DNA from 3 places in the Peribacillus sp. V2I11 genome. Region 2 is predicted to be linked to each of the others. Evidence: riboswitches for the same ligand, from Rfam matches in the RefSeq annotation. Region 2 holds a riboswitch; each other region holds the start of a gene.
The links. Region 2 has a riboswitch for S-adenosylmethionine ahead of QFZ73_RS08565 (sugar ABC transporter substrate-binding protein). Riboswitches for the same ligand answer to the same signal wherever they lie in the genome.
Positions count from the first base shown of each region.

Region 1: another riboswitch for S-adenosylmethionine. It lies ahead of QFZ73_RS15550 (ABC transporter permease); the one in region 2 lies ahead of QFZ73_RS08565 (sugar ABC transporter substrate-binding protein).
Region 3: another riboswitch for S-adenosylmethionine. It lies ahead of QFZ73_RS16415 (methionine ABC transporter ATP-binding protein); the one in region 2 lies ahead of QFZ73_RS08565 (sugar ABC transporter substrate-binding protein).

Region 1 covers NZ_JAUSYW010000001.1:3,194,657-3,197,938, reverse strand. The annotation lists gene QFZ73_RS15555 (IS1182 family transposase) at 1-407, shown strand, start outside; SAM riboswitch class I at 1,761-1,871, shown strand; partial or broken gene QFZ73_RS15550 (ABC transporter permease) at 1,975-2,208, shown strand; gene QFZ73_RS15545 (MetQ/NlpA family ABC transporter substrate-binding protein) at 2,223-3,062, shown strand.
Region 2 covers NZ_JAUSYW010000001.1:1,786,984-1,790,265, forward strand. The annotation lists gene QFZ73_RS08560 (sugar ABC transporter ATP-binding protein) at 1-167, opposite strand, end outside; gene QFZ73_RS08565 (sugar ABC transporter substrate-binding protein) at 224-1,336, opposite strand; SAM riboswitch class I at 1,453-1,558, opposite strand; gene QFZ73_RS08570 (GTPase domain-containing protein) at 1,654-3,282, opposite strand, start outside.
Region 3 covers NZ_JAUSYW010000001.1:3,363,639-3,366,920, forward strand. The annotation lists partial or broken gene QFZ73_RS16400 (hypothetical protein) at 1-261, shown strand, start outside; gene QFZ73_RS16405 (nuclear transport factor 2 family protein) at 318-686, shown strand; gene QFZ73_RS16410 (GNAT family N-acetyltransferase) at 773-1,246, shown strand; SAM riboswitch class I at 1,388-1,498, shown strand; gene QFZ73_RS16415 (methionine ABC transporter ATP-binding protein) at 1,883-2,905, shown strand; gene QFZ73_RS16420 (methionine ABC transporter permease) at 2,919-3,282, shown strand, end outside.

The DNA of each region.
Region 1 (3,282 bases), 1.4 Mb from region 2:
ATTTTGATTGTTACCTTTGCCCTTCGGGCGAAACTTTAAAGTACTCAACAACAAATAAAGAGGGCTATCGCGAGTACAAATCGCCAAAACAAATTTGTACAACATGCTCATTTTTATCTCGGTGTACAGAAAGCAAAGACTGTCAAAAAGTGGTGACACGGCATATCTGGCAAACACATGTGGAAGAAGCAGATCATCTGCGTCATCATCAAGATGTAAAACCTATATATGCAAAACGTAAAGAAACGATTGAGCGTGTATTCGCAGATGCAAAAGAAAAGCATGGTATGCGTTGGACTACTTTAAGGGGACTTAAAAAATTGTCGATGCAGGCGATGCTTACTTTCGCTGCCATTAATTTAAAGAAGACGGCCAATTGGACATGGCGAGGTCCAAAAATGGCCTAACATAGTGGGCTCGTAGAGCCCCAATCTCTTAACTTTAGGCGAAAATTCAAAGGGAATTTCAAAAGGGGTTCAGAATTTTTTAATTTCGAACCCCTTTTGTCTACAAACTGAAAGCATTCAATATAGAATGCTTTTTAATTTTCTTGTTCAACTATCCTCCCCCTCTATAAAAATAAGCTGCCTTAAAGACAGCTCTGATCTTCAGCTGACGCCCCCGTTAACTTAAGACCATTCCTTCACAAACTCTTTTTCAACTTAGTAACGATTTACGAAACATTCATTAGAAATATACTTATTAATAAGATTGCCTAATAGGACGGATACGATAAAGGCAGGGAATTTAGTAAATTTGTACAAGCATGTTTTTCTTTTTCTCATATATATAGTAGAAAAAGGAGTGATAAATATGAAATTTTGTCAAAATATATTATGCCGTCATAATCCATTCTGCGGTCATAATCCATTCAGTTGCCATAAGTCATCCAGCTGCGATAAGTCATTCTGCTGCGATAAAGGAAAGGACAAGGGGCATAAACGAAAAACATTATCGTCAATCGGACAAGCATGTCAGACTCGAGGAGAAATAAGTGAGTTTTTAAGAACTTCTATCCTAGGTTCACTCATTAGATTTACTACAACCGCTGAACCATTTACACCTATATTTGCAGAGTTACGAAGTTTTGATGCTGTTACCGGACAAGTGATAGTTAATGACAGGGTAATGGGTAATCTTACTATTAACATCTCATCTATTTGTTCCGTTACAACTGTTTGTTCCGCTACACCGCAACGGATATTTAATGCTTAATAAGACTTTATAGTGGATTGAGAAAAAAATAAAAAACTTCCTAAATGGAGATGGGGGTCAGGAAGTTTTAAATTTCTACAAATCCTGGAATCCTTTCATATTCTTCTCCATTCCAAGTAGGATAAAAAAGACAATTAATTTAATTAATTGTCTTTTTGCTCTGTTGTTACTGTCATAAATGCACGGCCCCTTATATTTCGCGTGGGATCTCTACTGATAAATGGGAACAGTTAATGCTTTATTTTATTTAAAATATTTACTGAAACTAATTCACCTTTCTTAGAAAAACCATCTACTATAGTTCCATAAAACAAAAGATCTTATACGCTTGTCCGTTAGAATCAAGCATGTCGATGATTTAATTGAGGACCTGGAACAAGCAATCGCAAAGGCTACAGGAATAAAACATTTAATGAAATCATCCGTCAATTCACATTAATTGAACAATTTTGTGATTGACACTTCCATTTGGTCATGATAAGATCACTCTCGTACTATATTCACTCTGAATTTAAATTATTTCGTTTAATTGAATATAATGTTTACTCTTATCAAGAGAGGTGGAGGGACTGTGCCCTGTGAAGCCCGGCAACCGTCAGTTAATTAACTGAAATGGTGCCAATTCCTGCAAAGCAATGTGCTTTGGAAGATGAGAGAAAGGATTGTTTAACCAACCTTTCTACTCATGTGTAGAAAGGTTTTTTTGAGGAGAAAAAACTTTCCTTTCCCCTGTATACTTCGGACAAACTAACCTACTAAGAGCTGCGCCCAGCATTAATTTCAGGTCTTACAGTTACAACAATCGCTCTAGTTGGTTATACAGCTATTTCTGGGGTAATTGGTGCAGATGGTTTAGGTAATTTGTTATATCTTGAAGGGTTTCAGCGCAATAATAACGATATAACATTGGTAGCAACTGTATTAATTTTAGTCATTGCTTTTTTCATCCAATTTATAGGTGATATATTTACAACAAAAATAGATAAACGATAAGGGAGAAATGAATTATGAAAAAGTGGATATCAACTTTAGCAGTTTCCTCAGCATTAGTATTAGGTTTAGCAGCTTGCGGTACGTCTAACGGCGGATCAGATTCTTCAGACAAAGAAAAGAAAATCCTTGTGGGTGCATCAAACATTCCGCATGCTGAAATTTTAGAAGAGGCAAAGCCATTATTAAAGGAAAAGGGAATTGATTTAGAAATTAAAACATTCCAAGATTATATTATACCGAACACAGCGTTAGCTGATGAAGAGATTGATGCAAATTATTTCCAACACGTTCCATATCTTAAATCAGTGTTAAAAGAGAATCCAGACTATGACTTTGTAAATGCGGGTGCTATTCATATTGAGCCAATCGGTATTTACTCAAAAAAGTATGATAGCTTAAAAGATCTTCCAAAAAACGGTACAGTTATTATGCGTAATGCTGTAGCTGAACAAGGACGTATTCTATCTATTTTTGAAAAAGAAGGCGTTATTAAGCTAAAAGAAGGCCTCAATAAAACAGAAGCTACTATTAATGATATTGTAGATAATCCTAAAAACTTAACTTTTAATGCAGATATAGAAGGTGGCCTATTACCTCAAATTTATAATAACAACGAAGGTGATGCGGTTGTTATTAATGCTAACTATGCGTTAGATGCAGGGTTAGATCCGCTTAAAGATCCAATCGCTCTTGAATCGGGTGAAGATAATCCATATGGAAACATTATCACTGTACGTAAGGGTGATGAAAATAAAGAGACAGTAAAAGCGTTAGTAGAAGTACTTCACTCTAAAGAAATACAAGACTTCATTACTGAAAAATATAAAGGTGCAGTCATACCTGTATCTAAATAAAAAAACCACCCTTTCATGAACTATATCCCGAATAATGGACATTTCGAAAAAGGTCCCTTATTCGGGGTTTTTCTATGTCTATACACTAGAAAAGCAAAAAATTGGTTTACATAAAAGCAGCTTATTGGAAGCTACCAAAAAACTTAACGCGTAAATACTTAACTAAACTCAAAGCATAGAACCCATCTTTGAAGATGGGCTCTATGCTTTGTAAAAATGT
Region 2 (3,282 bases):
TGGACATGGGCTCCCGATAAAACTTTCATTAACGTCGATTTCCCTGCTCCGTTTGCACCGACCAATGCGTGGGCTGTCCCTGATTGTACGGAAAAATCAACTTCACTCAGCGCCTTCACCCCCGGAAATTCAATCGAAATCTTCTTCATTTCTAGTTTCGTGCCCATGTCCATTCCCCCTTATTGAACAGACACTCCCTTCACTGGAAAGAGAGTGTCTCTTTTTACTTTTTATAATGATCTTTCAAAACCTTCATCCAATCTTCTTCAAATTCCGCCGATACACCCCAGCCATCGACAATACCAGACAGGTTTGCCATGTTTACCGCTTCTTTTGAAGCTTGGATTTGCTTTTGTGAAATAAGTGATGCCTCCAGGTCATATGTTTGCGGCGTTTCTTCGCCCGCTAATTTTTTTGCCAATATCCTCATATTCACTGCCCCGATCAACTTGGGATCGACTGCTGCCGTGTAGGACCACGAGCTATCAGCTGATTGGATTTCCTGGAGATCTGCATTAGATACATCAATTCCATATATCTTCACTTCATCTCTGCCCGCTTCTTTAATCGCCCGGGCTGCACCGATTGCAAAGGCATCCCATGTTGCGAAAATGGCATCCAATTTACCTTTAGGGTATTTATTCAGCATTGCTGCTACAGCATTTTGTGTCTGAACCGAAGTATCAGCAGATGCCACTCCGAACCTTTCGACTTCTTTAATCCCAGGATTTTCTTTTAATTTTTCCTGATAGACTGCATTTCTTCTTACCATTGGAGGAAAACCGTCCACCCAAAGATATGCAATTGCCGCTTCACCTTTCTGTTCTTTTATCAGTTTATCAAAAGCCAATGTTGCCAAAGCTTCATCATCTTGTGAAGTTAATGTTACGCCTTCTATTTTAGATAGATCGCTTATTGAATCGAATGTGACAACGCTTTTACCTGCATCAACCAACTTTTGAACGTCATTCACAGTTGCTGCATCATCACCATGGGAAATGATATAGCCGTCGTAATCTTCCTCCAAAGCTTGCGCTATCGCATCATGGAATTTAGCCGTATCACCATTTGCTGTATACGTATCCACTTGAAATCCCAGTGCTTCTCCTTCTTCTTTTGCCCCCGCCAGGTATTGGGCCGTATGATCATCACCGCCAATTTTACGGATCACTTTGATTCTGGCTCCATCCCCATCAGCAAATCTTTCCGGGACATTTTCAAATGATACTTTTTCTTCTTTCTTCGATTCTGTGGAACTCTGCCCAGTAGAGCAACCCGTTAAAAGCAAAGCCGAAGCGATGGCTGAAATGAATATCCCTTTAATAGACCTTCTCATCTTGTTTCCCTCCATATTTTCTTATTAGTCTTATCTGTTAAGTTGGTGTAAATCCCAAAATAAAAACCTCTCTAATTATAGAGAGGTTTAATCGGCTGTTTTGCAGACTTGTCCCTCTCTTATCTGTCAAAACATTTCTGTTTTGCAGGATTTAGCACCAATTCCTAATGGAACGGTTGCTGGGCATCTTAGGGCCAGTCCCTCCGCCACTCTTGATAAGAGATATATTGTGTTACGTTTTCGTAATTATCACTTTATAGGGATATAGTCGTAAAGTCAATAGATTTTTGAATATTTGAAATGTTCCCTGTCATTTTTCATTTTCTTTGAAGCTGGGCTAGACGCTTTTTCTCGATTTTTTCAAGCCTCTCCAACTGCCTTAATTTCACTTCGAACAAAGTGATCGGGTCACGGTAAACTTCCGGATTTTCTTTCATATGCTCCAATGCAGCCTGGTAGTCTTTTATTTCAGTCTGCGTTTGCTCTATCGTTTTTTGAAGTAAGGCAAATGAACTGCGATAGAAAAGTGAGATGTCCCGATCCAAAGATTTTTCAAACAATCCAAATTGGGTAAGGAAACGTTCCGTGATCATTTCGGCAACATCCAGGTAATCTTCACTTTCCAGGTATTTCTTATAACGATTGTACATATTGGCTTTATTTTGCGGTATTGCCCCAAACAGCTTCCCTGCTCCTTTAAGCAGCAATTGTGATGGAGTCCTGCGCAAAAGGATATTAACGTTTTCGATGCGGATACTGCTTGTCATCCGGTCGGCATCACGGCGCCAGTCATCCAATACCCTGAAGTCACCTGCCAGCGTAATCCGTTCTTCTTTGTATAATTCATTGAATCCGGCACTCATCTCATCCATAAACTGCTGGCTTTGTGAGAACTCCATTTGGGAACTGGCAATCCAGTCTTGAAGAGAACGGTAATATTGAGGCATGATCTTGTCAGAAATGAAGTTTTGAATCCGCTCATTCATTTCCTGGTTTAACTGTACATGGACCTGACTGAAATCACTGCTTTCCGTTAACGATTTAGAGCAATCCCTCAGTAATTCAGGAATTTTTGAATAAAGCTGATTTTTCACTTCGTCCTTAAGCGAACGATACGACCTTATGATATTTTCACTTTTTTCTTTTTCCAAATCAGCCAGTTGATTGACCGCCCCATTCAGTTTGACTTCCATCTGTTCATTCCAAGAGATGGAATGCTCGCATTTCCGCTCATTGGCTGCCCGTTTTTCTAATAGATAAGATAAAGTTTTACGAATGAATGCCAGGATTTTTTCAGATCTTCTTTCCTTCCAATTATCATCTTGATAATTCGATTGAAGGAAGGCTGAAAGGTCCTTCAATTGCTGCCTGCTGTCATAATGTTTTGAGAAAGCGAATACTTTCGCATTCGGGAAATATGCATTCACTTTATCCCATGTTTCGTCTTCCATCCGGACTGCGACCTGATCACTGTATATCGTATCCATTTTATTTAATAGGAAATGAATCGGCAGTTTCGGAGCCATCATTTGAATTTCCAATAACAGATCCCGTTCGCTGCCCGTGAAAGGCGCCCGGGCGTCAAGAACGAACATCAGGCCATCACTGCCATGTAAATAGGCTTGGAAATCGGATTCCACGCTTTTTTCCCCATTGAACCCCGGTGTATCCAGTAATCGCAGATGATTATTTCTTAGGTAGTCACTGATGATGGTCACATCGACAATAGTCCCGCGCTGGCGGCGTGTTTCATCCAAATCAGTTAGCTCCTCGACAACTTTGCTATCTGTATCTGTAATTTCAAGGATTTCCAAATCATCCCCGTCTTTGACACTGACTAGGGACGAATGATCTTCAGCGGCAATGCTTTCGCCAACGATTGACTGAATAAAGGATGTCTTGCCATTTCCTGTACTTCCTGCAAGAAGCAGATTGAAATTCCTGGT
Region 3 (3,282 bases), 1.6 Mb from region 2:
GATGGAGTTGAGGCTACGGACCCATTATCTGAAGTAATTAATTTTGAATTGTTGAAGAGCAGGGAAGATTGGGCAAAGCAAAGAAGAAAACATAAAGAGTTATATGCCCAATCTCATTATGGAATTAGATATATTATTGAAAAAAATGATTTGGAAATATTTAAGGAAATAATAGATGATAGCTATAATTTAGGTTTTCCAAAATCATTCAAAAGACATACTAACATAGAGATTAATGAATTGCATAAGTTCATCAATTGAGGTATTACAGGTGCTGAAAGGTTGTTTCCGTTAATGGTAAAAGGAGGACAAGATGAATGGAAAGTGAATCTTCAGTGTTAAAGGAGCATTTGCATCAACTGGAGGAGAAATTGTTAAAATCTGAAGTCCGTACATCTCCAAAAGAGCTTTCATCATTATTGAAAGATGATTTCTTCGAGTTCGGCAGTTCGGGTAACATATGGTCTAAAAGCGATTTTTTGGGGCAAGAGGGGGCCGCAGCGGTTAAAATGACACTAAGTCAATTTGATATGCATCAATTGTCTGATGATACCGTGTTAACCACGTACCGGATTTTTGATGAAGATAAAGTGGAACATACCCTAAGGAGTTCAATCTGGAAATGTACGAATGGAAGATGGCAAATGTTTTTTCATCAAGGCACAAAAACGAAAGGGCCTCTTTAAGCCCTGATAGTGAAATATCATAAAAGATCGTAAGTGAAATGAGTTTTACCTATTTGAAAACTATTTCACTAAAATGATAGGGGTGGATGAAGCTGATCTTTCGGACCATTGATACGGACAAAGATAAAGATATTATCATTAAATTCAGGAAAGATTCTTTTGTTGTAAGTTTTGGATCTGAAGATGGTTTTGGAGATGAAAATACATATCTGCAAAGAATGAAAGAAAGGGTCCGCAAATTTCCGGATGGACAAGTGATCATTGAAAAGGACCAAGAACCGATTGGACAAATGGAACTTCAAATTCGGGAGTATGAAGGAACTGAAATCGGCTATGTGAATCTATTTTATCTTATTCCCGAATTCCGGAGTAAAGGCCTTGGCAAGGAATTGGTTCGCTACGCAGAAAACTTTTTCAGGCAATTCAATGTATCCGAATATCATTTAAGGGTTTCTCCGGATAATCAAAGGGCGATTCGTTTATATACGAGTTCAGGCATGTTGAAGATAAGCGAAGAAAATGAAAAATACCCTGTATGGAGAATGAGCAAATCATTATGAAATAGAAGTATAAATTATATTAATATAATTAAAAAAGTGTCAATTCACTATACTGTGAAAATATTTAGAACAATGAAATATATGGTTGACTTTAGAGAAAATTGAATATATAGTGAAGGACATAATTAAATATAACGTTAATTCTTATCAAGAGATGTGGAGGGACTTGGCCCTATGATACCTCGGCAGCGGGTTTTTACTTTGTAAAAATACTGTGCTAATTCCAACGGACGAAAGTTTGAAAGATAAGAAGGAGCTTTCCTTAGATAATTAATTTAAGAGTTTACTCTTTTTTATGTCTAAAAGAGGCCTCTTCTGTCTGATGACGGAAGAGGCCTCTTTTGTTTATTCAAAATGTATATGGTTATTTGGAGAATGGGTGCAGTTACTCATGAGTTTCGCGCAATTGCTCGTGAAATTCGAGCAGTACTCGTAATTGTGATCATAAACTCGTGAGCTTTGAGCAGTTACTCGTGAGTTTCGCAGATTTACTCGTGAGTTTGGCGTAGTTACTCGTGAGTTTCACGCAGTTACTCGTAAATTTCGCAGAATTTAACCCTATCATTATGAAACTTTGCAAAGCTCTTCTCTCTGGATAATGAATTCGTACAAATAAACAGCATGGGGGGAGATTGGATGATTGAGTTTCAAAATGTTAAAAAGGTTTATCAAACAAAGAAACAGACTGTTGAGGCTTTGAAGGGCATTAATTTGACAGTGGAAAAGGGGGATATATTCGGTGTAGTCGGTTACAGCGGGGCCGGGAAGAGTACGTTGATCAGGTTGGTCAATTTGCTTGAACATCCTTCAGATGGACAGGTGATTGTTGGGGGCAAGGATTTAACCAAATTGAACCCGAAGGAATTACGGGCAGAAAAGAAAAAAATCGGGATGATCTTTCAGCATTTCAATTTGCTGAATTCAAAGACCGTTTTTGATAATATCGCCATGCCGCTGATTTTATCGGGAACTCCGGCTAAAGAAATCAAAAAGCGGGTAGCCGAGCTGTTGGAGTTCGTTGGCTTATCAAGCAAAGCAAAGAGTTATCCGGAACAATTATCCGGCGGTCAAAAGCAGCGGATCGGCATTGCAAGAGCATTGGCTACCAATCCATCAATCTTATTGTGTGATGAAGCTACATCTGCATTGGATCCACAAACAACGAGTGCAGTTCTGCAGCTCTTAAAGAAAATTAATAAAGAATACAATATTACCATTCTGCTAATCACTCATGAGATGTCTGTCATCAGGGAAATTTGCAATAAGGTAGCGGTCATGGAGGGCGGATGCGTCGTTGAACAAGGTTCGGTTTTCGAAGTTTTTGCCAAACCGCAAACGGATATTGCAAAAAACTTCGTGAGAACGGTCATACATGATGAGATTCCACAAAGTTTCTTAAAAGGCATAGGGTCCCACATTCCGATTATTTGGAAAATTAATTTTATTGGGACTACTTCGGGTACTCCTTTACTTTCAACGATCTCGAAGAAATATGATGTTCATTTAAGTGTTTTATCAGCCAATATTTCTGAAATCCAGGAAACGCCTTTCGGGAATTTGATCATTGAAGTGACCGGGAACAAAAATGAGGTGGACAAGGCTTATCAATATATTAAAGATGAGGGGATTCTCGTCCAGGAGGTGCAGATAAATGGGTAATACGCTTTGGGGAATGGAAATAACGGCAGATCAGCTGTCGACAGCTTTCGGTGACACACTTTATATGGTAGCCATCTCATTGGTATTTTCCGGATTGATTGGGCTTCCGCTCGGCATCCTGCTTGTCATTACAAGAAAGGGTCACATCCTGGAGAATAAATGGATCTTCAATGTATTGAACCCCGTCATCAATATATTACGGTCGGTTCCTTTCATCATCTTGCTTGTAGCACTTATTCCGTTTACCAGAATGATTGTCGGCAGTGCGATCGGAACGAATGCGGCCATTGTTCCGCTAATCTTTTACGCGGCTCCTTATATTGCCCGGCTTGTGGAGAACTCCCTGTTGGAAGTGGACAAAGGCATCATCGAGGCAG